3 regions of the Mycobacterium senriense genome follow, and region 1 is predicted to be linked to each of the others. Evidence: predicted binding sites of a transcription regulator. Region 1 holds the regulator's gene; each other region holds the start of a gene.
What was found. Region 1 encodes LexA, which represses DNA repair genes until DNA is damaged. Its sites were predicted from a motif close to CGAACANNTGTTCG; they were not measured.
Positions count from the first base shown of each region.

Region 1 (7,685 bases):
GCAAGAGCACGCTCCGCCCGGTGCGTGAAGTGACCGCACCCAAACTCGAGTTCCGCACCATTCACGGTTACAAGCGGGCCTACCGCATTGCCGGCTCCGGGCCGGCGATTCTGCTGATCCACGGCATCGGCGACAACTCCACCACGTGGAATGCCGTGCAGGCCAAGCTCGCCCAGCGTTTCACGGTGATCGCTCCGGATCTGCTGGGCCACGGACGATCCGACAAGCCGCGCGCCGACTACTCGATCGCGGCGTACGCAAACGGGATGCGTGACCTGCTCAGCGTGCTCGACATCGAGCGGGTAACCATCATCGGCCACTCGCTCGGTGGCGGCGTGGCCATGCAATTCGCCTACCAATTCCCGCATTTGGTGGAACGGCTCATCCTGGTCGGCGCCGGCGGCGTCACCAAGGACGTCAACTTCGTGCTGCGCTGGGCTTCACTGCCGATGGGCAGCGAGGCGATCGCGCTGCTGCGGTTGCCGCTGGTGCTGCCCGCGGTTCAGGCCATGGGCCGCGTCCTGGGCCTGGCGTTGGGCAGCACCGGGCTGGGCCGCGACCTGCCCAACGTGTTGCGAATCCTCGACGACCTGCCCGAACCGACGGCCTCCGCGGCGTTCAGCAGGACGCTGCGGGCGGTGGTGGATTGGCGTGGGCAGATCGTCACCATGCTCGACCGATGTTATTTGACCGAAGCCATTCCGGTGCAGATCATCTGGGGCACAAAGGATGTGGTGGTTCCCGTCCGGCATGCGTGGATGGCGCATGCGGCGATGCCGGGCTCGCGGCTGGAAATCTTCGAAGGTTCCGGCCACTTCCCCTTCCACGACGACCCGGCGCGGTTCATCGACGTCGTCGAGCGCTTCATCGACTCCACCGAACCCGCCGAATACGACCAGGCCCGCCTTCGCGGCCTGCTCCGCACCGGCGGCGGCGAGCAGGCCGTCTCGGGCTCCGCGCCCACTCGCGTCGCGGTGCTGAACGCCATGGGGTCCGACGAGCGCAGCGCCACCTGATCACCTTGATCGATGCGGCCGGGTGCCGCGTCGTACAGTCGGGCCATGGGGATCGACGTGACGGTGCTGCGGGTGTTCACCGATTCGGACGGCAATTTCGGTAACCCGCTGGGTGTGGTGGACGCCGGCCAGGTCGAGGTCGCGGCCCGACAGCGGCTGGCAACCCAATTGGGCTACAGCGAAACCGTTTTCGTCGTTCCTCCGGCCCCCGGCTCCGCCACCGCGCACGCCACCATCTACACGCCGCGAACCGAACTGCCGTTCGCCGGGCACCCGACCGTCGGCGCGACCTGGTGGCTGCGCGAGAACGGTTCGCCGATCAACACGCTGCAGGTGCCGGCCGGGCTCGTGCAGGTGGGTCACGACGAACACCGCGCCAGCATCAACGCCCGCTCGGACTGGGCACCCGAATTCGCCCTGCACGAATTCGCTTCGGCCGACGAGGTTCTCGCCGCCGACCCGTCGGACTATCCCGACGACACCGCGCACTACCTGTGGGCCTGGACCGATCGGGCGGCCGGGTCGTTGCGGTCGCGCACGTTCGCCGCCAGCCTCGGTGTGGTCGAGGACGAGGCGACCGGTTCGGCGGCGATGCGGATCACCGATTACCTGAGCCAGAGCCTGCGGATCACCCAGGGCAAGGGCTCCGTCATCGACACGACGTGGAGCGCCGAAGGCTGGGTCGGCGTGGCCGGGCGAGTCGTCAATGACGGTGTGAGACACCTGAACTGAGGACGGCCGAGGCCCCCGCGTTCAGCGCTGCCGGTGCAGCACCGCGGCGAGGTGGTCCTGCAGCGGTTGCCCGACCGCACCCATCTGCACCGTGTAGGCGAGCTCGTCCCCGTCGATGCGGAAGGAACGCCCAAGCTCCGTCACCTGTTTCGCGCTGGGAGTCAGCCCGACCGTCGTCGTCGACATCCGCATGTCGATGAGGTCGCCGGTGATCGAATAGGTGCCGACCTCGATCTCGGTGATGCCGCTGGGATGCGCCAGCACCAGTTCGACGTGACCCGGTTGAGGCACCCGAAGATAGCCGGTTTCGGCGTGCAAGGGCTTGCCGTCGGCTACGGCCTTGGTCTTCTGCCCGTAGGACAGAAACGGCTTACCGACGTGGGCGAACACCACTTCTTCGAGATAGTCGAAGGGCGGGATCGTCGGATACTTACCCGAGCCGCGCCCGGCCCAGGTCCCGAGGAGCGGGGCCAGCGCCGCAAGGTCGGGATGCAAGTCAGGGGGCATGAAACCGAGCCTAGGCCGGGACGGCTCGTCGGGTTCCGTCAGCCCGGGGTTGCTACTCCGCGGTGATCGCGCAGCGCCTGGATCTCGCGCTCGAAATCGTCCGCGGACTCAAACGACCGATACACGGAGGCAAACCGCAAGTAGGCCACCTCGTCGAGGTCGCGCAGCGGCCCCAGGATGGCAAGGCCCACCTCGTGGCTGGGGATTTCGGGCGAGCCCGCGGCGCGCACGGTGTCTTCGACCTGCTGGGCCAGCAGGTTCAGCGCATCGTCGTCGACCTGACGACCCTGGCAGGCCCGGCGGACGCCACTGATGACCTTCTCCCTGCTGAACGGTTCGGTGACGCCACTGCGCTTGACCACCGCCAGGACCGCGGTCTCCACGGTGGTGAAACGCCGTCCGCACTCGGGACAGGATCGGCGGCGCCGGATGGCCTGCCCTTCATCGGTTTCGCGCGAGTCGATCACCCGGGAGTCGGGATGGCGGCAGAACGGACAGTGCATGACCGCTCCTTCATCGCGCCGACAAGGTACCGCTGGACTTTGAGCGTACCCGCGCGCTGACCTGCACGGCTAATGGAGCCGCCGGGCGTACGGACACACCACTGGCGGCCGGGGTCCGTCGGTCCAGAGTCGTGCTCGCACAACGGTTGTCAGCCGACCGGCGCGATCAGGGTCTGGCCCGCCATCAGGTTGGGCGAGTGCAGATCGTTGAGTTCGCGGATCCGGTCGGCGACCTGGGTGCTCGGCGCGTCGGGCGCCACCCGGTGGGCAAAGTCCTGAAGCGACTCCCCCGCATCCACGCGGACGACGGCGAGCCGGTCCGGAACGTGGGCCGCGGAGCTGGTGGAGTCGCCGTTGAGTGCCTGACCGACGTTCGCGACGAGACCCAGCCACAGCGTGATCGCCCCGGCGGCCAGCGCCAACCCGATGGTGGACGCCCAGGTGGTGGCGCGCCTGCGGTGCGGGGCGACCGACATTGCCACCCCGGTGCCGTAATAGCGCGTCGGCGCACCCGCCGGCCGTGCCGGCGCGGGCCTGCGGGACCTGGCCAGGCCGTCGCGCCCGTAGCGAACGCCCTGGACGGGTCCGTTGATCGGGCGCCGAAGACTGCTGGTACGCGGCGCAGGCGTGTGGATGACTGTCATCTTCGTTCCTCCGGTCAACTAACTCTCGCTCGTGTGTTCGACTCTAATCGCTTGTATGTTCGAAAACCGAACATTTGAGCGAAGCGTGTCGCACGAGCAAACGCTAGATCACACCACCGACAAGTTCGTCGGCCCCTACCACTGTCATGAGGCACAAATACCCGGTATCCCGAAGAGTTACACATTTGTGATTCACCCGACTTTGGGCCTATCCCGGGGGCGATCGGGCGGCGCGACACGCTACTCGAACACATGTTTGATTCTGGTTCGCGGTGCGGCTACATTCATTGCCATGGGCGACAGCAACGACATCTCATCGGCCGGCCCCGACGGTCGGCTGCACTCCGTGGCCTCCTCGCTGACCGAACGGCAGCGCACCATTCTGAATGTCATCCGCGCCTCGGTCACCAGCCGCGGCTACCCGCCGAGCATCCGAGAGATCGGCGATGCCGTAGGTCTGACGTCGACGTCGTCGGTCGCGCATCAGCTGCGCACCCTGGAGCGCAAGGGATTTCTGCGCCGCGACCCCAACCGCCCGCGGGCCGTCGATGTCCGCGGGGCCGACGACGACGTGACGGTGCCCGCCACCGAGGTGGCCGGCTCGGACGCCCTGCCGGAGCCCACGTTCGTCCCGGTGCTCGGGCGCATCGCGGCCGGTGGGCCCATCCTCGCCGAAGAGGCCGTCGAAGACGTCTTTCCCCTGCCGCGCGAATTGGTCGGCGAGGGAACGCTTTTCCTGCTCAGGGTGGTCGGCGACTCGATGGTCGAGGCCGCGATCTGTGACGGCGACTGGGTGGTGGTGCGTCAGCAGAACGTCGCGGACAACGGCGACATCGTCGCGGCGATGCTGGACGGAGAGGCCACCGTCAAGACGTTCAAACGCGCCGGCGGTCAGGTGTGGCTGATGCCGCATAATCCGGCGTTCGATCCCATCCCCGGCAACGACGCGAGCGTGCTGGGCAAGGTCGTCACGGTCATCCGCAAGGTCTGACCCGACAGCAGGCCGAGTCAGTCGGCCCGGGTGAATCCGTTGGCCTGAGCGACTTCTTCACTCGACAGCCAGATTTCGGCGAGCGTGTCCTTGTACAGGTCGCTGCCCGGCGTGTAATACAGGCCGTAGCGCGCGCTCGCCTTGATCGGGTATCCGTCGGGCGCCTGGTACGGGTCGTCGAGCGGCAGGTGGATCGTGGGTCGCCCGTCCGGGCCCGCCAGGCCGTTCTCCGACGCGTCCGCGGCGTCCGCGGCGGCGTGGCGACCGCCTCGTGCCTGCGTCCCGGCCGCGACCGCGCCCGCGACGACGGCCGCCTCTGCCACGTCCGCTGCCGCCGGTGTGTCCGCCGCGGGCTCGACGTCCGGCTCCGGCGCCGCGAGGTCGGCGTATTCGTCCTCGGGCTCTGCGGCTTCCAGGGCGCCGCTCACGGCGTCGCTGTCCGGCGGGGTGTGCGGAACGGCGACGTCGGGATACTCGTCCTCCGAATCCACCTCTTCGGCGTAGCCGGCGTCAGGGTCCTCGGCGTCGACGTAGGCGGCGTCGTCCGCCGTCTCGGGTTCTGCGACGTCGGGAACGGCGTCGGTGTAGTCGGTGTAGTCGGCTCCGGCGTCGGAATACTCTGCCTCCGACAGCATCTCGTCGGAGACCACTGGGATGGAGTCGGTGTCGACGGCGTCGGGGTCATCGTCGGTGAACCCGTAGTCGCTTTCGGCGGGAACCTGGCGTTGCCAGCTGACCCGCCCGGCGCCGGGTTCGGGTTCGGGTTGGCGCGGCGGGCTGAGTGCGTACGCCTCGGCGTCGTGGTCGGATTCGTCGTGTCCCCAGCGTTCGTCGGCGTCGTAGGCGAAGTCGCCGCGGTGGTCGGGCGCGTAGTGCGCGCCATCCTCGTGCTCGGGCCGGCGCCGGCCGAACAGCATCCACACCAGCAGCACGAGCGACGCGAGCACCGGAATGGCGACCATCAGCCACCACCAGTGCCAGGTGAACTTGTTCGGGTGCGCCGGCATGGCCGAATTGCTCGGCTGGTTCTGACCGGACACCTGCAGCCCGGACAGCAGCGGCGCCAGGTTGGCCGGTTCCGTGCTGAACGTGTTCTTCGCGCGGTTCCACGAGATCTTGCCGCCGGTGAACTGCTGCGAAATCACGTCGCCGTTGACGGCCTGGTCACCGACGGGTGCGCCGAGTTTGCCGGCGGGGGCGCGCAGCTTGTCCCACGCGGCCTTCATCGCCCCGCGCACGACGAACGCGCCGCGGTCGGACGTCCAGAAGATGACCGGCTTGTCGGCCGCCGAGAAGGTGACGATGCGGCTGGAAGGACCGATGCCGCCGTCGGTTTCGTTGGTGGTGGGGAATCCCAAGTCGCTGCCGACAGGTCCGCCCAGCGACTCGTATTTGGCGAGAATGTCGCTCTCGACGGCGTTTGCGCCGGTGGCCGGGGTGAAGAAGACCTTGCCACCGGCGAAGTTCTGGGCGATTCCGTCACCGCCGACGGGATATTGCCCGCCCTGCTTGGCGCCCAAGGGTCCCGTGGGTCCGCCGGCCGCGCGCCAGGCCGTGTTGATCGCGGCGGTGGGATCGATCGCCACCTGCAGGCCCTTCAACTGGTCGGCCAGCGCGGGCGGTTCGGTGGTGAACTGCTTCGTCTGCCGGTTCCACGAGACCTGCCCGCCGCTGAACTTCTGCGAGGACACCTCGCCGTTGTAGGTCTCGTCACCCACCGGCACGCCGAGAACGCCGCCCGAGCTGCCCAGCTTGTCCCATGCGGTGTTCAGGGCGCCGCGCACCACGAACGGGCCGTGCTCGGGCGTCCAGAAGATCACCGGCTTGTCGCTGGCCGAGAACGTGATCACCCGGCTGTCCGGGCCGGACAAACCGGGCACCTCGTTGATGGCCGGGAAGCCCAGATCGCTGCCGGCCGGCCCGCCGAGCTGCTCGTACTTGTCCAATACGGGCCCGTAGGCGAATTTGGCCCCGGTGGCCGGGGTGAAGAACATCTTGCCGCCGTCGAAGTCCAGGACGAAACCGTCCCCGACGGGGTACACATCGCCCTTGCGGGCGCCCAGCGGTGAGGTGTCGCCGCCGGCCTTGTCCCATGCGGCCATCATCGCCGCCTCGGCGTCACCAATCGGACTCGCTACCGCGGTGGGGGCCAGCAACACGGCGGCCAGTGCTGTGGTCGTCAAGCTGACCAGCGCGCTCCCGATCAGGTTGCGCATGTGACCTCTCTGCACCTTCACCAAGCCTCCCAGCCGGCGGATATGGCTCTATCTGCGGCTATGCCCTTACCTGCATAACCGGCGAGTGAGCGGTTCTTGCGCGGAAAATCGACCCACGCACGATCGGCCTTATCGCCGGGCTCGCACAACTTTGCTCCAGCCAACAAGAAATGCGAAGTCAAATCACGAATTTTACAAAAACGGATACCACACCGATGTCGAAATGATGCCTGCCCACGGCCCAATCGCGACCCACTGCGGCAACGTTCGCGCGGTGTTGCGGATAACGCACCGAAAGGCGGCGGGAACGCGGAAGCGACTAACACCGCCGGACTGCCGACTCGCACAGCGGAATTGCATCGGATACGCCCGCGCAGGGCGCATGAGCCGTCGCCGGCGCCGCGGTGATGGGCCTGGCCACGTGTGATGACGCGGTCGGCACAGCGGAAACACATGCGCCGACGGTACGCGAGCCATCGAAGGCATTCGCGCGCTCTACCCCGCCGCGACGGACCGATCACGCATCGGTCAGTTCACCGGCAATAGCGCAGCGCGAGTTGACCGCCCGAATGTTCGTCGCGCCCTTTTCCCGCCCGCTATCCAGCAAACGAAACGCTATACGCCGAGGCTGCGGCCGATGATTTCCTTCATGATCTCGGTCGTGCCGCCGTAGATGGTTTGTACCCGGGCGTCCAGATAGGCACGGGCAACGGGGTATTCGCGCATGTAGCCGTAACCACCGTGCAGTTGCAGGCAGCGGTCGATCAGGTGCACCTGCTTTTCGGTGCAGTACCACTTGGCCATCGCGGCCTGTTCGGCGGTCAGCTTGTGGTCCAGGTGCAGGCGGACGAATTCGTCGACCATCATGCGGACCACGGTCGCCTCCGTCGCCAGCTCGGCGAGCACGAAGCGGCTGTTCTGGAAGCTGCCGATCGGCTTCCCAAATGCCTTGCGCTCCTTGGTGTATTCCAGGGTCTGCTCCAGGACCTGCTCCATGGCCGCGGCCGCCATGATGGCGATCGAGATGCGTTCCTGCGGCAGGTTCTGCATGAGGTAGATGAATCCCATGCCCTCCT
Region 1 covers NZ_AP024828.1:5,517,657-5,525,341, forward strand. Annotated here, with positions in the region: gene MTY59_RS25750 (alpha/beta fold hydrolase) at 1-1,016, shown strand, start outside; gene MTY59_RS25755 (PhzF family phenazine biosynthesis protein) at 1,062-1,748, shown strand; gene MTY59_RS25760 (peroxynitrite isomerase) at 1,770-2,255, opposite strand; gene nrdR (transcriptional regulator NrdR) at 2,294-2,758, opposite strand; gene MTY59_RS25770 (LysM peptidoglycan-binding domain-containing protein) at 2,908-3,402, opposite strand; gene lexA (transcriptional repressor LexA) at 3,695-4,393, shown strand; gene MTY59_RS25780 (sunset domain-containing protein) at 4,411-6,609, opposite strand; gene MTY59_RS25785 (acyl-CoA dehydrogenase family protein) at 7,225-7,685, opposite strand, start outside.

Region 2 (7,685 bases), 110 kb from region 1:
CACCATCTTCTCCATGTCGGCGTCGTTCCAGACGGATCAGGAGGGCATCCACCATCAGGACGTGATGCCCGCGGCGCCGCCTCCGGACGACCTGCCGGGGCTCAAGTCGATGAAGGTGTTCGACGACGAGGGCTTCAAGCAGTTCCAGGAGTGGGACGTCCGCATCGCTCCGCGCGACCAGATCCACCGGCTTCCGGGCAAGGCCTCCCAGCAGCAGGTGTGGTTTCGCCACCGCGACCCGCTGCCCGACGACCCGGTGCTGCACATCTGCGCGCTGGCCTACATGAGCGACCTGACGCTGCTCGGTTCGGCGCAGGTCACCCACCTTGAGGAGCGGGAGCACCTGCAGGTGGCGTCGCTGGACCACGCGATGTGGTTCATGCGGATGTTCCGGGCCGACGAGTGGCTGCTCTACGACCAGAGCTCGCCGTCGGCCTGCGGCGGGCGGGCGCTGTGCCAGGGCAAGATCTTCAACCGGCACGGCGAGATGGTCGCGGCGGTCATGCAGGAGGGCCTGACCCGCTTCCCCCGCGGATTCCTGCCCACCCAGCAGTGAGCGCGCCGCGGATCGGGGTCCTGGCCCTGCAGGGGGACACCCGCGAACACCTGGCCGCCCTGCGCGAGGCGGGTGCCGAGTCGATGCCGGTGCGCCGGCGCGGCGAGCTCGAGTCGGTCGACGGGCTGGTCATTCCCGGTGGGGAATCGACCACCATGAGCCACCTGCTGCTAGACCTCGGGCTGCTGGAGCCGCTGCGTGGCCTGCTGGCCGACGGGCTGCCCGCCTACGGCGCCTGTGCCGGGATGATCCTGCTGGCCAGCGAGATCCTGGACGCCGGCGCGGGCGGTCGCGAGGCACTGCCGCTGCGCGGGATCGATATGACGGTGCGGCGCAACGCCTTTGGGCGTCAGGTCGATTCGTTTGAGGGTGACATTCCGTTCGCGGGGCTCAGCGATCCGGTGCGCGCGGTATTCATCCGCGCGCCGTGGGTCGAGCGCGCCGGTGACGGCGTGGAGGTGCTGGCCAGCGCGGCCGGGCACGTTGTCGCGGTGAAGCAGGGCCGCAAGCTGGCCACGGCGTTTCATCCGGAGATGACCGGTGACCGGCGCATCCACCACCTGTTCGTCGACCTCGTCACCGGCTGACGACCGGTTGCACACCGGCCACAGCGGCACCAGCATCCGGGTGGTGAGGTGACTGCGAAACGCGCTAGCGGATGCGCTAGCGCGTTGTGGAAGCGGCATATCCCCGCCCTGCCGTGACTCCTGGGGACGCTGAGACGGCCGGGTAGTGGCCGGGCGACCCACCCCAACCGTCCACGTAGACTCGTCTGGCCACAAAAACAAAGGACTTTTCAGATAGGACACCGATGAGCGGCCATTCCAAGTGGGCCACCACCAAGCACCAGAAGGCCGTCAAAGACGCGCGGCGTGGCAAGGAGTTTGCCCGGCTGATCAAGAACATCGAGGTCGCCGCCCGCACCGGCGGCGGTGACCCGGCTGGCAATCCGACGCTGTATGACGCCATCCAGAAGGCGAAGAAGACATCGGTGCCCAACGACAACATCGAGCGCGCCCGCAAGCGGGGCGCGGGCGAGGAAGCCGGCGGCGCCGACTACCAGACGATCATGTATGAGGGCTACGGCCCCAACGGCGTGGCGGTGCTGATCGAGTGCCTCACCGACAACCGCAACCGCGCGGCCGGCGAGGTCCGGGTGGCGGTGACCCGCAACGGCGGCAACATGGCCGATCCCGGATCGGTGTCCTACCTGTTCACCCGCAAGGGCGTCGTCACGCTGGAAAAGAACGGCCTGAGCGAAGACGACGTGCTGACCGCCGTGCTGGACGCCGGCGCCGAGGACGTGAACGACCTCGGTGAGAGCTTCGAGGTCATCTCCGAGCCGACCGATCTGGTGGCGGTGCGCACCGCGCTGCAGGACGCCGGCATCGACTACGAATCGGCCGAGGCCAGCTTCCAGCCGTCGGTCAGCGTGCCCGTCGACGTCGAGGGCGCGCGGAAGGTGTTCAAGCTGGTCGACGCGCTGGAGGACAGCGACGACGTGCAGAACGTCTGGACCAATGTCGACCTGTCCGACGAGGTGCTCGCGGCGCTCGACGAGGAGTAGCTAGTCGTACCCGTGCCGCATGTCCTCGACGATGCGCGGATTGTCCAGGGTCGACGGCTCGACGGGGCGCGGGCCGATGTCGCCGCCGAATACGCCGGCCGCGTCGAGCACCTGCTGGTTGAGGTAACGCAGCGGGGGCGCGTTGGTGGGCACCTTCGGGGTGGGCGCGACGTCCGCGCGCCGCGCCAGGGCGAATCCCCAGTCGCCGAACGTGGGCACGTGCACGTGATAGGGCGTGACCGCGTAACCGGCGGCCCGGATCGTCGAAACCGTGCGCCAATACGCCGTCGGGGTGGAAAACGGGCTGCCCGCCTGCACCACCATCAACCCACCGGGAGCCAGCGCGCGGGCCACCAGTGCGTAGAACTCCGCCGAGTACAGCCGGCCCAGCACGGGTGTGTTGGGATCGGGAAGGTCGACGATGACCGCGTCGAAGCGGTCCACGTCCGGTCCGCGCAACCAGTTCATCGCGTCCTGGGTCAGCACGGCCACCCGCGGATTGTCCAGCGAACCGCCATTGGCGGCGCGCAGCGTGGTGCGCGCGATGTCGATCACCGCGGGGTCGAGCTCGACCTGCACGATCTTGGAAATGCCGGGCTGGCGCAGCAATTCGCGGGCCGCCAGTCCGTCGCCGCCGCCGAGCACCAGCACCGATTGGGCGCCGTTGCCGAGCGCGGGGTAGACCAGGCTTTCGGTGTAGCGGTATTCGTCGCGAGTGGAGAACTGCAGGCCCCCATCGAGATACAGCCGGGTGTCGTTGCCGCGCCGGGTCACCACGATCTCCTGATAGGCCGTGTGCCGGTAGGCGACGATCGGGTCGGCGTAAAGCCTTTGCCTGCTTGTTGTTTCGACGTCGGCCGAACGCAGCAGCAGGGTGGCGAGCAGCCCCACCGCGGCGGCCAGCGCGCACAGCGCCAGCACCAGCTGCCGCGTCGAAACCACTTGGCGCAACAGGAAAATCGCCACGACGGCGGCGGCCGCCAGGTTGATCATGCCGGTGGCCGCCGCGCCGCGAATCATCCCCAGCTGCGGCAGCAGCAGGAACGGCCAGACCAGCCCGCCCAGCAGTGCGCCCAGGTAGTCGGCGGCGTTCAGGTTGGCCAGCGTGCGTCCGGCATCGGCGGCTGGGTCTGTTTCAGGGCCTATCCGGCCCTGGTGCAGCAGCGTCATCAACAGCGGCACCTCGGCACCGACCAGGCCACCGATCAGCGCCGTGCTCGCCGCGAGCACCCACGTCGACCCGACGGACCCGTCCAGGAACGCGAACACCACGTACAGCGCCGCCGCCGACAGCCCACCGACGATGCCCAGCAGCGCCTCGACGGCGATGAAGGTGATCGCGGCGTGCGCCAGCAGCGGCTTGACCAGCAGCGCGCCCACGCCCAGCGCGGCGATGTAGCCCGCGACGATCAGCGAGGTGGCGACGATCCCGCCGCCGTCCAGGCTGGCCGACAATGTCAGCAGCGCGAGTTCATAGATGATGCCGCACGCCGCGCACGCCGCAACGGCGGCAAGCAACAGCGCCCGCCACCGACCAGACACCGCCGCGGGCGGCGCCGCCTCGGGCGCCCGCACCTTGGCCCTCGACCCGACGGTGCTCATGACACCGCCGCGGCGGTCACCCCTCCAACGGCCAGCAGTATCAGCGCCACCGCGAACGATCCCGGATGCAGCTCCGGCTCGTCGATGTGCTCGTGAAAACTGCCCGGGATCAGCAGGTGCATCGCCAGCAGCGCGACGCCCAGCAGGATCACGCCCATCAGCCCGAACACCGCCACCCCGACGAGTCCCTGGCCCAGCTGGCTGTAGCTGTTGGCGATGGCGGTGATGATGACGATGGTCAGGGCGATGTACATCGCGCCCGCGACGACCACGGCGTTGGGCCGGCGGTCGATGAACACCAGCTGGCGCAGCTTTCCCGGGGTCAGCACGTCGACCGCGTAGAACCCGACGAGAAGCACAGCCATGCCGACGACGAAGTACAGGATCGTCGCGACTGCGCCTTTCAGCACGGGATTGAGGTCGACGGTGCCGATCTCGACGGCGAGATACATGGTGTTCTCCTTTGCGGTGGTGCCGTCACTTGATTCCGCCGGGGCCGCCGGGCGTGCCGCCTGCGCCGCCGGATGGGGATCCCGGGAAAAACCCGGGGCCGAGGAAGATGAAGGCGCCGTGGCTGTATCCGGCGCTCAGCGGTTCCACGCGGATGCTGCACGCGTAGCTGCCGTCGGGGCCGACGATCACGATGTTGTTGCTGTAACGCAGGTACTCGGTATTGCCGTTGTCGGCCCGCGCGTCGGGTTCCGCGTAGTCGGCGAGCACGTCGGCCACCTGATCGGGTGACCCGGTGCACTGGTAGCGAGTCCCGTTCACGTCGCGGGCGTACTCGTGATAGTGGCCGGCGATGTACGACGCAATGTTCTTCTGCAGCAACAGGATTCCGAAGATCAGACATGTCACGCCGGCCACGCCCAGCACGCCGGCGATCACGAACAGGCGGTTGCGGCTCACGGGCGCCACCGGCTGGCCGTGTGTACCACCGTTCCGCCATTGCCGACGGGACGCCCCGGATAGAGGTGCCAGGTCTGCCAGCGCCAGCCGGCGCCGTCGGGTTCGGCGGCCAGCACGGTCAGCGCGGCGTCATCGCCGGGAAACGTGCCGCCTAGCCAGCCCGTGCGGTGGGCGCAACGGCCGCGCAGGTCGCGCGCGAGGCCGCGAAAGCTCGCCTCGTCGTGGGCGTCGGTGCGGGAGTGCAGGCGGTAGCCGGGCGCCTCGGTGCGCTGCGGCAGGTCGGCCCCGAGACTGCGTGCGGTGCACGAGATTTCCTCGGAGAACGCATGCTCCACGGCGACGACGTGCGAGGCGCCGAGCACGCCGAGCAGCAGCGCGGCGCCGCCGCCGGGGTGGTCCAGCCGGCAGCTGGCCAGGGGCGCGGGTACGGGCGCGTTGAGAGCCAGTCCCAGCCGTTCCCCGGATACGTCGGCCGGGGTCACGGCGAGTTGATGGAGGGGCACCGGCGAGACCTCGTGCTCTACGCCGGGCTCGGTGGGGGCGCCGCGTACACGGTGATCTCGCCGGGCGAGACCGACCTGCCCGTCGATACTTCCCAGGGCATGTCCGGGGCCCAGCGCTCGAACGAGAGCAGCGCCGACTCGTCGGTGTTGGTGCAGTCGACGAATTCCATCTCGCCGCCGGCCGGCAGGCCGGTGGTGCCTTCGGTCGTGTAGGAGGCGCGGCCGCGTTCGGACTCGTGGAACATCACACCGTCGACGACGTATGGGTCGCCGGGCCGCAGCGGCACGTCCTTGCGCGTGACCCATATCGCCAGCTCGAGGCGCCCGTCGTCTTCCTCGACGCTGAACCACATCGGCTGGTCGCCGCCCTCCAGCAGGTGTTCCCACCAGACGAAGGGGCCTTCGCGGAAAGTGACCGAACCGCGCACGATGTAGTCGATGCCGCCGTAGCTGACGATGGCCCCGGGCCCGAGTTGGCGGGGGCCGAACTGCGGCATCGCGTCGGCGGCCAGCGGATCCTGGCGCCCGCCTCGCTGGGCCGGTTCTTTCGGCCGCCGCAAAGCCACCACGAGCACCACGATCGACGCGATGAAGAGCACCACGGCGATCATGACCAGCAGAGATCCCACGCCAACCCCTCCGTTGCCACATTGCTCGAGCGAACGTGGGCTAAAGCTAACAGCTTTTTCTCGGGTTCGGCGCCGTAACGTCACCGCGGGAATCGGTGGTGCGGCCGCGTGTCCTACCCGGGCCCGTCACCGCCGGCCGCTAGGGTATCGAACAGCTGTTCTACTAGGTGGGAGCGGGAATGCGGGTGATGGGCGTCGATCCCGGCCTGACCCGATGCGGTCTGTCGGTCGTCGAAAGCGGGCGCGGGCGCACGGTCGTCGCCCTGGACGTCGACGTGGTGCGCACGCCCGCCGACGCCCCGCTGGCCGAGCGACTGCTGAAGATCAGCGACGCCGTCGAGCACTGGCTGGCCACCCACCACCCGGACGTCGTGGCGGTCGAGCGGGTGTTCTCCCAACTCAACGTGTCGACGGTGATGGGCACCGCGCAGGCCGGCGGCGTGGTCGCCCTGGCGGCCGCCAGGCGTGGCATCGATGTCCACTTCCATACCCCTAGCGAGGTCAAGGCCGCGGTCACCGGCAACGGTGCCGCGGATAAGGCGCAGGTCACCGCTATGGTCACGAGAATCCTTGAGCTGCAAGCCAAACCGACGCCGGCCGACGCGGCCGACGCGCTGGCACTGGCGATCTGTCATTGCTGGCGGGCACCGATGATCGCCCGGATGGCCGCCGCCGAGGCGATGGCCGCCGAGCAGCGACAGAAGTACAAGGCCAAGCTGAACGCCAAACTGAAGGCCGCCCGATGATCGCCTCGGTGCGCGGCGAGGTGCTCGAGGTGGCGCTCGATCACGTGGTGATCGAGGCCGCCGGCGTCGGGTACCGGGTGAACGCGACGCCGTCGACGCTGGCGACGCTGCGCTCGGGGACCGAGGCCCGGCTGATCACCGCGATGGTTGTCCGCGAGGATTCCATGACGCTGTACGGGTTCGCCGACACCGAGACCCGCGACCTGTTCCTGACCCTGCTGTCGGTGTCGGGGGTGGGGTCGCGGCTGGCGATGGCGACCCTGGCCGTCCACGACGCCGGCGCGTTGCGCCAGGCGCTGCACGACAGCGACGTCAGCGCGCTGACCCGGGTCCCCGGGATCGGCAAACGCGGCGCCGAACGCATGGTGCTCGAACTTCGCGACAAGGTCGGCGTCGGCGCAGCGGACGCATCGGCCGGCGCGGGCCACGCGGATCTCAATGGCCACGCGGTGCGCGGCCCGGTCGTGGAAGCCCTTGTCGGCCTTGGATTTGCGGCCAAGCAGGCCGAGGAGGCCACCGACAAGGTGCTGGCCGGCGACCACGACGCCACGACGTCGACCGCGCTGCGGGCCGCGCTGTCGTTGCTGGGTAAGTCCCGATGACGGACGACTACCAGGACCGGGAGGTTCGGGAGGTTTCAGCGGCGCTGGCGCCGGCTGAAGGCGACATCGATGTCAGCCTGCGACCGCGCTCGCTGCGCGAGTTCATCGGCCAACCGCGAGTGCGCGAACAGCTGCAGCTCGTCATCGAGGGAGCCAAAAACCGCGGCAACACACCGGATCACATTCTGTTGTCCGGTCCGCCGGGGCTGGGCAAGACGTCGCTGGCCATGATCATCGCCGCCGAGCTCGGGTCCTCGCTGCGGGTGACGTCCGGCCCGGCGCTGGAACGCGCCGGCGACCTGGCCGCGATGCTGTCCAACCTGGTCGAGCACGACGTGCTGTTCATCGATGAGATCCACCGCATCGCCCGGCCCGCCGAGGAGATGCTCTACCTGGCGATGGAGGACTTCCGCGTCGACGTGGTGGTCGGCAAGGGCCCCGGGGCGACGTCGATCCCGCTGGAGGTGGCGCCATTCACCCTGGTGGGCGCGACCACCCGGTCCGGCGCGCTGACCGGCCCGCTGCGCGACCGGTTCGGCTTCACCGCGCACATGGACTTCTACGAGCCCGC
Region 2 covers NZ_AP024828.1:5,405,932-5,413,616, reverse strand. Annotated here, with positions in the region: gene tesB (acyl-CoA thioesterase II) at 1-556, shown strand, start outside; gene pdxT (pyridoxal 5'-phosphate synthase glutaminase subunit PdxT) at 553-1,143, shown strand; gene MTY59_RS25075 (YebC/PmpR family DNA-binding transcriptional regulator) at 1,368-2,123, shown strand; gene MTY59_RS25070 (polyamine aminopropyltransferase) at 2,124-3,725, opposite strand; gene MTY59_RS25065 (DUF350 domain-containing protein) at 3,722-4,177, opposite strand; gene MTY59_RS25060 (DUF4247 domain-containing protein) at 4,203-4,634, opposite strand; gene MTY59_RS25055 (DUF2617 family protein) at 4,631-5,137, opposite strand; gene MTY59_RS25050 (DUF4178 domain-containing protein) at 5,155-5,766, opposite strand; gene ruvC (crossover junction endodeoxyribonuclease RuvC) at 5,946-6,512, shown strand; gene ruvA (Holliday junction branch migration protein RuvA) at 6,509-7,114, shown strand; gene ruvB (Holliday junction branch migration DNA helicase RuvB) at 7,111-7,685, shown strand, end outside.
Region 2: the regulator LexA is predicted to act here: its motif matches at 5,915-5,928, upstream of ruvC (crossover junction endodeoxyribonuclease RuvC).

Region 3 (7,685 bases), 710 kb from region 1:
CGCGAGGCCTGCCGGAATCCGGCCAGCGCCTCGAACGGGTGCAGCGCGACCAGCAGCTCGGGCTTGTGCGACATGTCGCGGTAGTTGCGCACCGGCGAGTTCAGCGGGATGCCGACCCGCTCCTCGCGCATGTAGCCCTCGGCCGCCTGCGCGGCGCTCGGGTGGGCCTGCAGGGACAGCGGCTCGTCGGCGGCCAGCACCTTCACCAGGAACGGCAACACGTCGCCGAAGCGCGCCCGCGACACCGGTCCGAGCTGTCCCTCCGGGTCCTCGCCGAGCGCCTCGAGCAACGTGATTTCGCCGTTGTCCGTCTCCAGCCACGCCGGATCGCCGGGGTGCGCCCCGAACCAGAGCTCCGCCTCGGGGTGCGCCGCCGGCACCGGACGCTCGGTGAATTCGGCGATGGCAGTACGCGAACCCCAGGCGTACGTTCTCAAGGCACCGCGAAGCAGTTCCACTGTTGTATCTATCCCCGCACCAGTCGCATATAAACCGCGGCCATTTCCAGCCGGACGGCCAATACTGCCAGTTGCTGCTCGGGGCTACCGGGGCCCCCCAGCGCCGGCGAAACGCCGTAGCCGGCCGCGCCGCCGGGCCCGTCGGGGACATCCTCGGCGGCGAGCAGGTAGACGTTGTCCAGCCCGGCGGTCCGGGCGGCCACGGCCGCCTGGTCGGCCGCCAGAACGACGGCCAGCACCCGCAACCGCGCCGGCAGCGGGCCGTCGATCTCTTCGTCGTGAAACAGGGCGGCGTCGGGATCCTCGAAGCCGTCCGACGCCGCGCCGTGCAGCGCCACCAGCGCGTCCGACAGCCCGGTAGCCGGGGTCACCTGGTTCGCGACCCGCAACAGCACCGAGCTGCCGTGCCGGGCCAGAGCCAACGTCGCGGCGCCGTCGCCCGCCAGCGCCACCTGACGCTCGGCGATACGCGCGGCCAGCAGCTTGGCCGGATTGGTGAAAAGCTCGCGGGCGGCGCTGTTACGCAGCGCCTCGGCGTCCAGCTCATCGGCGAGCAACCCCAGGTGGACGGCCGGTCGCGGATCCAGGGCGTGCACCACGGCCAGTCCGGCCGCCAGATACCGGCACAGCCCGAATTCGTCGGGAACCGACAGCCGGGGCGCCAGTACCGCCGCGCGCCCGGCGGTGGCGTCTCGCAGCGGGCCTTCATAGGGCGCCGTCACCACCACCCGGGCGCCGCGGCGCAACCCGGTGTCGGCCGCTGCGGCCAGCGCGGGATCGCCCGCGTCGCCGCCCGCGACGACCAGCACATCGAGCGGACCCACCCACGGCGGTGCCTCGTTGGCGACAGTGAAGGGCTGGGAAGCGGTTCCACCCATGGTCGCGGCCAGCATCGTTCCGGCGGTCTCGGCGGTTCCGCGGCCGGCCACCCAGATGATGCTGCGCGGACGGTCGTCGGCGCGCAGCGGATCCAGCGCACCCTCGGCGACCGCGGTGGCGATCGCCCGCACCTGGGCACCGGCCGACGACGCGGCGCGCAGCAGGCCGTCGCGGTCGGCGCCCAGCAGGCCCTCGGTGTCCTCGAGATCGATCGCCTGGGTGGCGTTCACGGCGCGGCCCTCACGCCAGCCGTCATCGCGGTGATCTCGGCACTGATCTGGGCGACCACCGCGGTCACGTCCTCGGCCGTGCGGGCCTCCACGTTCAGCCGCAGCAACGGCTCGGTATTGGAGCTGCGCAGGTTGAACCAGCTGCCGTCGCCCAGGTCGGCCGTCACCCCGTCGACGTGGTCGAGGGAGTGAATCCGGGTGCCGAACGACTTCAGCACCGCCTCGGTGCACTGCCCGGCGTCGGAGACGGTGAAGTTGATTTCGCCGGACGATTCGTAGCGCTGGTAGTCCGCGGTCACCTCGGACAGCGGGCGATCCTGCTCGCCGAGGGCGGCCAGCACGTACAACGCCGCCAGCATCCCGGAGTCGGCGCCCCAGAAGTCGCGGAAGTAGTAGTGCGCCGAATGCTCACCGCCGAAGATGGCGCCGGTGTCGGCCATCAGCGCCTTGATATACGAGTGGCCCACCCGGGACCGCAGCGGAGTGCCGCCGCGCTCGGCGACGAGTTCGGGCACCGCGCGCGAGGTGATCACGTTGTGGATGATCGTCGCGCCGATCTCCCGGCCCAGCTCGCGGGCGGCCACCAGACTGGTCACCGTCGACGGCGACACGGCGTTGCCGCGTTCGTCGACCACGAAGCAGCGGTCGGCGTCGCCGTCGAAGGCCAGCCCGATGTCGGCGCCGGTCTTGCGCACATAGGCCTGCAGGTCCACCAGGTTGGCGGGGTCCAGCGGGTTGGCCTCGTGATTCGGAAACGAGCCGTCGAGCTCGAAGTACAACGGCTCCAACGTGATCGAGCCGATCGGGCCGAGCACGGCGGGCGTGGTCAGACCGGCCATGCCGTTGCCGGCGTCCACGGCCACCCGCAGCGGGCGCAGCCCGGAGGTGTTCACCAGCGAGCGCAGGAACTGGCCGTAGTCGGCCAGCACGTCGCGATCGCTCACGCTGCCCGGTTCCCCGTTGTAAACCTCGACGCCGGCGATCACGTCCTCGGCGACAAGGCGCAGGCCGGTCTCGGCTCCGACCGGTTTGGCCCCCGCCCGGCACAGCTTGATGCCGTTGTAGGCCGCCGGGTTGTGGCTCGCGGTGAACATGGCGCCGGGGCAGTCCAGCAGCCCGGAGGCGAAGTAGAGCTGATCGGTGGACGCCAGGCCGATGCGCACCACGTCCAGTCCCTGGCCGATCACGCCGGCCGCGAACGCGGCGGCCAGCGTGGGCGAACTGTCGCGCATGTCGTGGCCGATCACGACCTGGCCGGCGCCCTCGCCGCGCACGAGTTTGGCGAACGCTGCGCCGAGATCGGTGACCAGCGGCTGGTCGAGCTCTTCGCCGACTAGCCCACGCACGTCGTAAGCCTTGACGACACGGTGGACAGTCGCGGCGGGCCGAGACATGCGGGACTCCTGACGACGTGAACTCTTGGCCGTCAGCCTATCGGGCTACGGAGAACTCGAGCCCTCGCGGTGCGTGGGGATTTCACGTCCGGCCGGTCAGGGCCACCATTGCCACCCGCATGGCTCGTGGCGATCGCAAGCGCGGCGCAGCCGGGCGCAGCGGGTCGCCACCATCTGGACTAGTCGCTGGGATCGGGCAACACACGCAGGTGTCCGCGGCGCCGTCCGGAGCGATGCTCGGGCGGTGCCAGCACGCTGCTGCTGGGCGCGGTGGCCTGGGACCCGCCGTGATGGATGTGCGCGTCGGCGAAGCCGTTCACCGGCGTCGCCGCGTACGGCGCACCGCGATCGCCGCCCTCGCGCACCGCGTCGGCCAGGGCGACCAGGTCGTCCTCGTCGGGATGGGTGGGCAGCGGGCCGGCATGGCGCACCAGCTCCCACCCGCGGGGCGCGGTGATCCGGCCGGCATGGTTGACGCACAAGTCCCAGGAATGCGGTTCCCGCGCGGTCGCCAACGGACCGACGACTGCCGTCGAGTCCGAATAGACGAACGTCAGGGTCGCCACGGCGTAGTGCGGGCACCCGGGCCGGCAACAGCGACGGGGAACGTTCACGGTCGAAAGGCTATCGTGCGCAAACGCCGCCGAAGCGCCGGACACGCGCAACTGGCCGGCCCTCGATGTGCAACCGTTACCATCGGCGCGTGGGTGATTCGCGCAGCTCCCCGCGAAGAGATCGGTTTTCCGACGGTTCGGCTCCGCGCCGCACCGCTACCCATCGACTCTTCCGCAGGGGCCGCGATATGCGCGGCCCGCTGTTGCCCCCGACCGTGCCGGGGTGGCGCAGCCGCGCGGAGCGGTTCGACATGGCGGTGCTGGAGGCCTACGAACCCATCGAGCGGAGCTGGCAGGACCGGCTGACCGAACTGGACGTGGCGGTCGACGAGATTCCGCGCATCTCGGCCAAGGATCCCGAGAGTGTGCAGTGGCCACCCGAGGTGATCGCCGATGGGCCGATCCCGCTGGCCCGGTTGATCCCGGCCGGCGTCGACATCCGCGGCAACTCCACGCGGGCGCGAATTGTGTTGTTCCGCAAGCCAATTGAGCGACGGGCTAAAGACACCGTCGAACTCGGCGACCTGCTGCACGAAATCCTGGTGGCCCAGGTCGCCATCTACCTCGACGTTGAGCCGTCGGTCATCGATCCGACGATCGACGACGAATAACTTCTCGTTGCGCGTTGGACGATGAGGGCTCAACGCGCGTTGCGATCAGCGTGCGTCAGATTATGCCGCGCTTGAGGCGACGGCGCTCGCGTTCGGACAAACCGCCCCAGATTCCGAAGCGCTCGTCGTGCTCGAGGGCGTACTCGAGGCACTCATGACGCACCTCGCAACCCAGGCAGATCTTCTTCGCCTCGCGGGTGGAACCACCCTTCTCCGGGAAGAAGGCCTCGGGGTCGGTCTGGGCGCACAGCGCGCGGTCCTGCCACTGGTCGGCGGCCGGGTCCGGCAAGGGCTCGGGCTCGAAAGCCATTGGCGCATCAGGGACCACGGTCAGATGCGGCCGAGCGGGGCGGTCCAGCGCCGGGTCGATGTCGGTGTGCGGCGTGCTCGCCATGGCGCCTCGAAACGTTTCGTAAGACATACGGTCGTCCGCCTCCTCAGCTTGATTGAGAGAGAGTGATTGGTTTCCCACTGTTCTGATGTACAGACAATTCGAACAAGTGATCGAATCTCGGTCTGCGACACCGGAGTCGGCCGGCCAACCGGGAAATGACACTGTTGTGATTAGACACGGGTTGACCTGCCTGGTCAAGCACTTCGGCGCATTTCCATACCATCTCGTGATCGAATTTCGGCGTTTCTGTTGTGTTGGGCCTTCGGCGTGTCGATCACAGGGCCCTCAACTGTCCCACAAGTTGTCCACAACCGCTGGGGAACCGCAACTTTGAGGCACCCCCAATGGGCCCGTCACAGCACCGCGGCCGGGCAGTACTGTCGTGCAATGTGAAGGTCACCGTTCTGGTCGGTGGGGTTGGCGGCGCCCGCTTCCTGCTGGGGGTTCAACAGCTGTTCGGGCTCGGTCAATTTCAATCGCAGCGGCGTCCGGACGCGGCGGCCGGCAGTCACGAGCTGACGGCGATCGTCAACATTGGCGATGACGCCTGGATCCACGGACTGCGAGTCTGCCCCGATTTGGACACCTGCATGTACACCTTAGGTGGAGGTGTAGATCCGGTGCGAGGGTGGGGGCACCGCGACGAAACTTGGCACGCCAAAGAGGAATTGGCGCGCTACGGCGTGCAGCCCGATTGGTTCGGACTCGGCGACCGTGACCTGGGCACCCACCTGGTGCGCACCCAGATGCTCAACGCCGGCTACCCCCTCTCGCAGATCACCACCGCGCTGTGCGACCGCTGGCAACCCGGCGCGCGGCTGCTGCCCGCCAGCGATGATCGGTGCGAGACCCACGTGGTGATAACCGATCCCGACGACGGCGGCCGGCGGGCCATCCACTTCCAGGAGTGGTGGGTCCGCTACCGGGCCCAGGTGCCCACGCACAGCTTCGCCTTCGTCGGCGCCGAAAAGGCGGCCGCCACAACTGATGCCACGGCGGCCATCGCGGACGCCGACGTGATACTGCTGGCGCCGTCGAACCCGGTGGTGAGCGTCGGCGCCATCCTGGCCGTGCCCGGCATTCGCGGCGCGTTGCGCGCGGCGCGCGCACCGATCGTCGGCTACTCGCCGATCATCGGTGGAAAGCCATTGCGCGGCATGGCCGATGCCTGCCTGTCCGTGATCGGGGTCAAGTCGACCGCCGAGGCGGTCGGCCGGCACTACGGCGCGCGGCGCGACACCGGCATCCTGGACGGCTGGCTGGTGAGCGAGGACGACCGCGCCGACATCGACGGCGTCGAGGTGCGCTCGGTGCCGCTGGTGATGACCGACCCGGCAGCGACGGCCGAGATGGTCCGGGCCGGGCTGGACCTGGCGGGGGTAAGCCCATGACCGCTGTGCCCGGCGAGCACGGCAGCGCCGCCGCCATCGAAATCCTGCCCGTCGCCGGGCTGCCCGAGTTCCGGCCCGGCGACGATCTGGGCGCGGCCGTCGCCGCGGCCGCGCCGTGGCTGCGCGACGGTGACGTCGTCGTGGTCACCAGCAAGGCGGTGTCCAAGTGTGAGGGCCGGCTGGTGCCGGCGCCGCGGGATCCCGAGGAGCGCGACGCACTGCGGCGCAAGCTGGTTGACGACGAAGCCGTCCGGGTGCTCGCCCGCAAGGGCCGAACCCTGATCACCGAGAACCGGATCGGCCTGGTGCAGGCCGCCGCGGGCGTGGACGGATCCAACGTCGGCCGTGACGAACTGGCGCTGCTGCCGGTCGACCCGGACGGCAGCGCCGCGGCGTTGCGCGCCGGGCTGGGCGAGCGGCTCGGCGTCGAGGTCGCCGTGGTCATCACCGACACAATGGGGCGCGCCTGGCGCAACGGCCAGACCGACGCGGCCGTGGGCGCGTCGGGTCTGGCTGTGCTGCACGGCTATTCGGGGGCCGTCGATCAGCACGGCAACGAGCTGCTGGTCACCGAGGTCGCGATCGCCGACGAGATCGCCGCGGCGGCCGATCTGGTCAAGGGCAAACTGACCGCGATGCCGGTGGCGGTGCTGCGCGGCCTGTCCGTGACCGACGACGGCTCCACGGCGCGGCAGTTGCTGCGACCCGGCACCGAGGACCTGTTCTGGCTCGGCACCGCCGAGGCCCTGGAGATGGGCCGCCGCGAGGCGCAGCTGCTGCGCCGATCGGTGCGCCGGTTCAGCGCCGAGCCGGTGCCCGCCGATCTGCTGGAGGCCGCCGTCGCCGAGGCGCTGACCGCACCGGCGCCGCACCACACCCGCCCGGTGCGGTTCGTCTGGCTGCGTACCCCGGCCACCCGGACCCGGCTGCTGGACCGCATGAAGGACAAGTGGCGCGCCGACCTCGCCGGTGACGGCCGGCCCGCCGACTCCATCGACCGCCGGGTAGCGCGCGGCCAGATCCTCTACGACGCACCCGAAGTCGTCATCCCGTTCCTGGTGCCCGACGGCGCCCACACCTATCCCGACGTGGCCCGCGCCGACGCCGAGCACACCATGTTCACCGTCGCGGTCGGCGCGGCCGTGCAGGCCCTGCTGGTCGCGCTCGCGGTGCGCGGGCTGGGCAGCTGCTGGATCGGCTCGACGATCTTCGCCGCCGACCTGGTACGCGCCGAGCTCGAACTGCCCGCCGACTGGGAACCCTTGGGCGCCATCGCCATCGGCTATGCCGCCGAACCGGCCGGGCCGCGCGATCCGGCAGACCCCGGTGATCTGCTGATCCGCAAGTGATACTGAGCCCATGAAGTTCGCGGGCAAGGCGGCGGCCTCGGCCGACAAGGTCCGCGGCGGCTACTACACCCCCGCGCCGGTGGCCCGCTTCCTGGCCGCCTGGGTCCGCGCGGCGGGACCCAAGATCGTGGAACCGTCCTGCGGCGACGGCGCCATCCTGCGCGAGCTGACCCGCCTCACCGACCAGGTCCGGGGCGTCGAGCTGATCGCCGACGAGGCGGCCAAGTCCCGCCGGTTCGCGCCCGTGGACGCCGAAAGCCTGTTCGCCTGGCTCGCCACCGCCGAGGTCGGCGGCTGGGACGGGGTCGCCGGCAACCCGCCCTACATCCGGTTCGGCAACTGGTCGTCGCAGCAGCGCGATCCGG
Region 3 covers NZ_AP024828.1:429,090-436,774, forward strand. Annotated here, with positions in the region: gene manA (mannose-6-phosphate isomerase, class I) at 1-458, opposite strand, end outside; gene MTY59_RS02090 (TobH protein) at 467-1,567, opposite strand; gene MTY59_RS02095 (phosphomannomutase/phosphoglucomutase) at 1,564-2,961, opposite strand; gene MTY59_RS02100 (DUF3499 domain-containing protein) at 3,141-3,575, opposite strand; gene MTY59_RS02105 (metallopeptidase family protein) at 3,764-4,186, shown strand; gene MTY59_RS02110 (WhiB family transcriptional regulator) at 4,242-4,580, opposite strand; gene cofD (2-phospho-L-lactate transferase) at 4,970-5,971, shown strand; gene MTY59_RS02120 (coenzyme F420-0:L-glutamate ligase) at 5,968-7,320, shown strand; gene MTY59_RS02125 (Eco57I restriction-modification methylase domain-containing protein) at 7,331-7,685, shown strand, end outside.
Region 3: the regulator LexA is predicted to act here: its motif matches at 4,680-4,693, upstream of cofD (2-phospho-L-lactate transferase).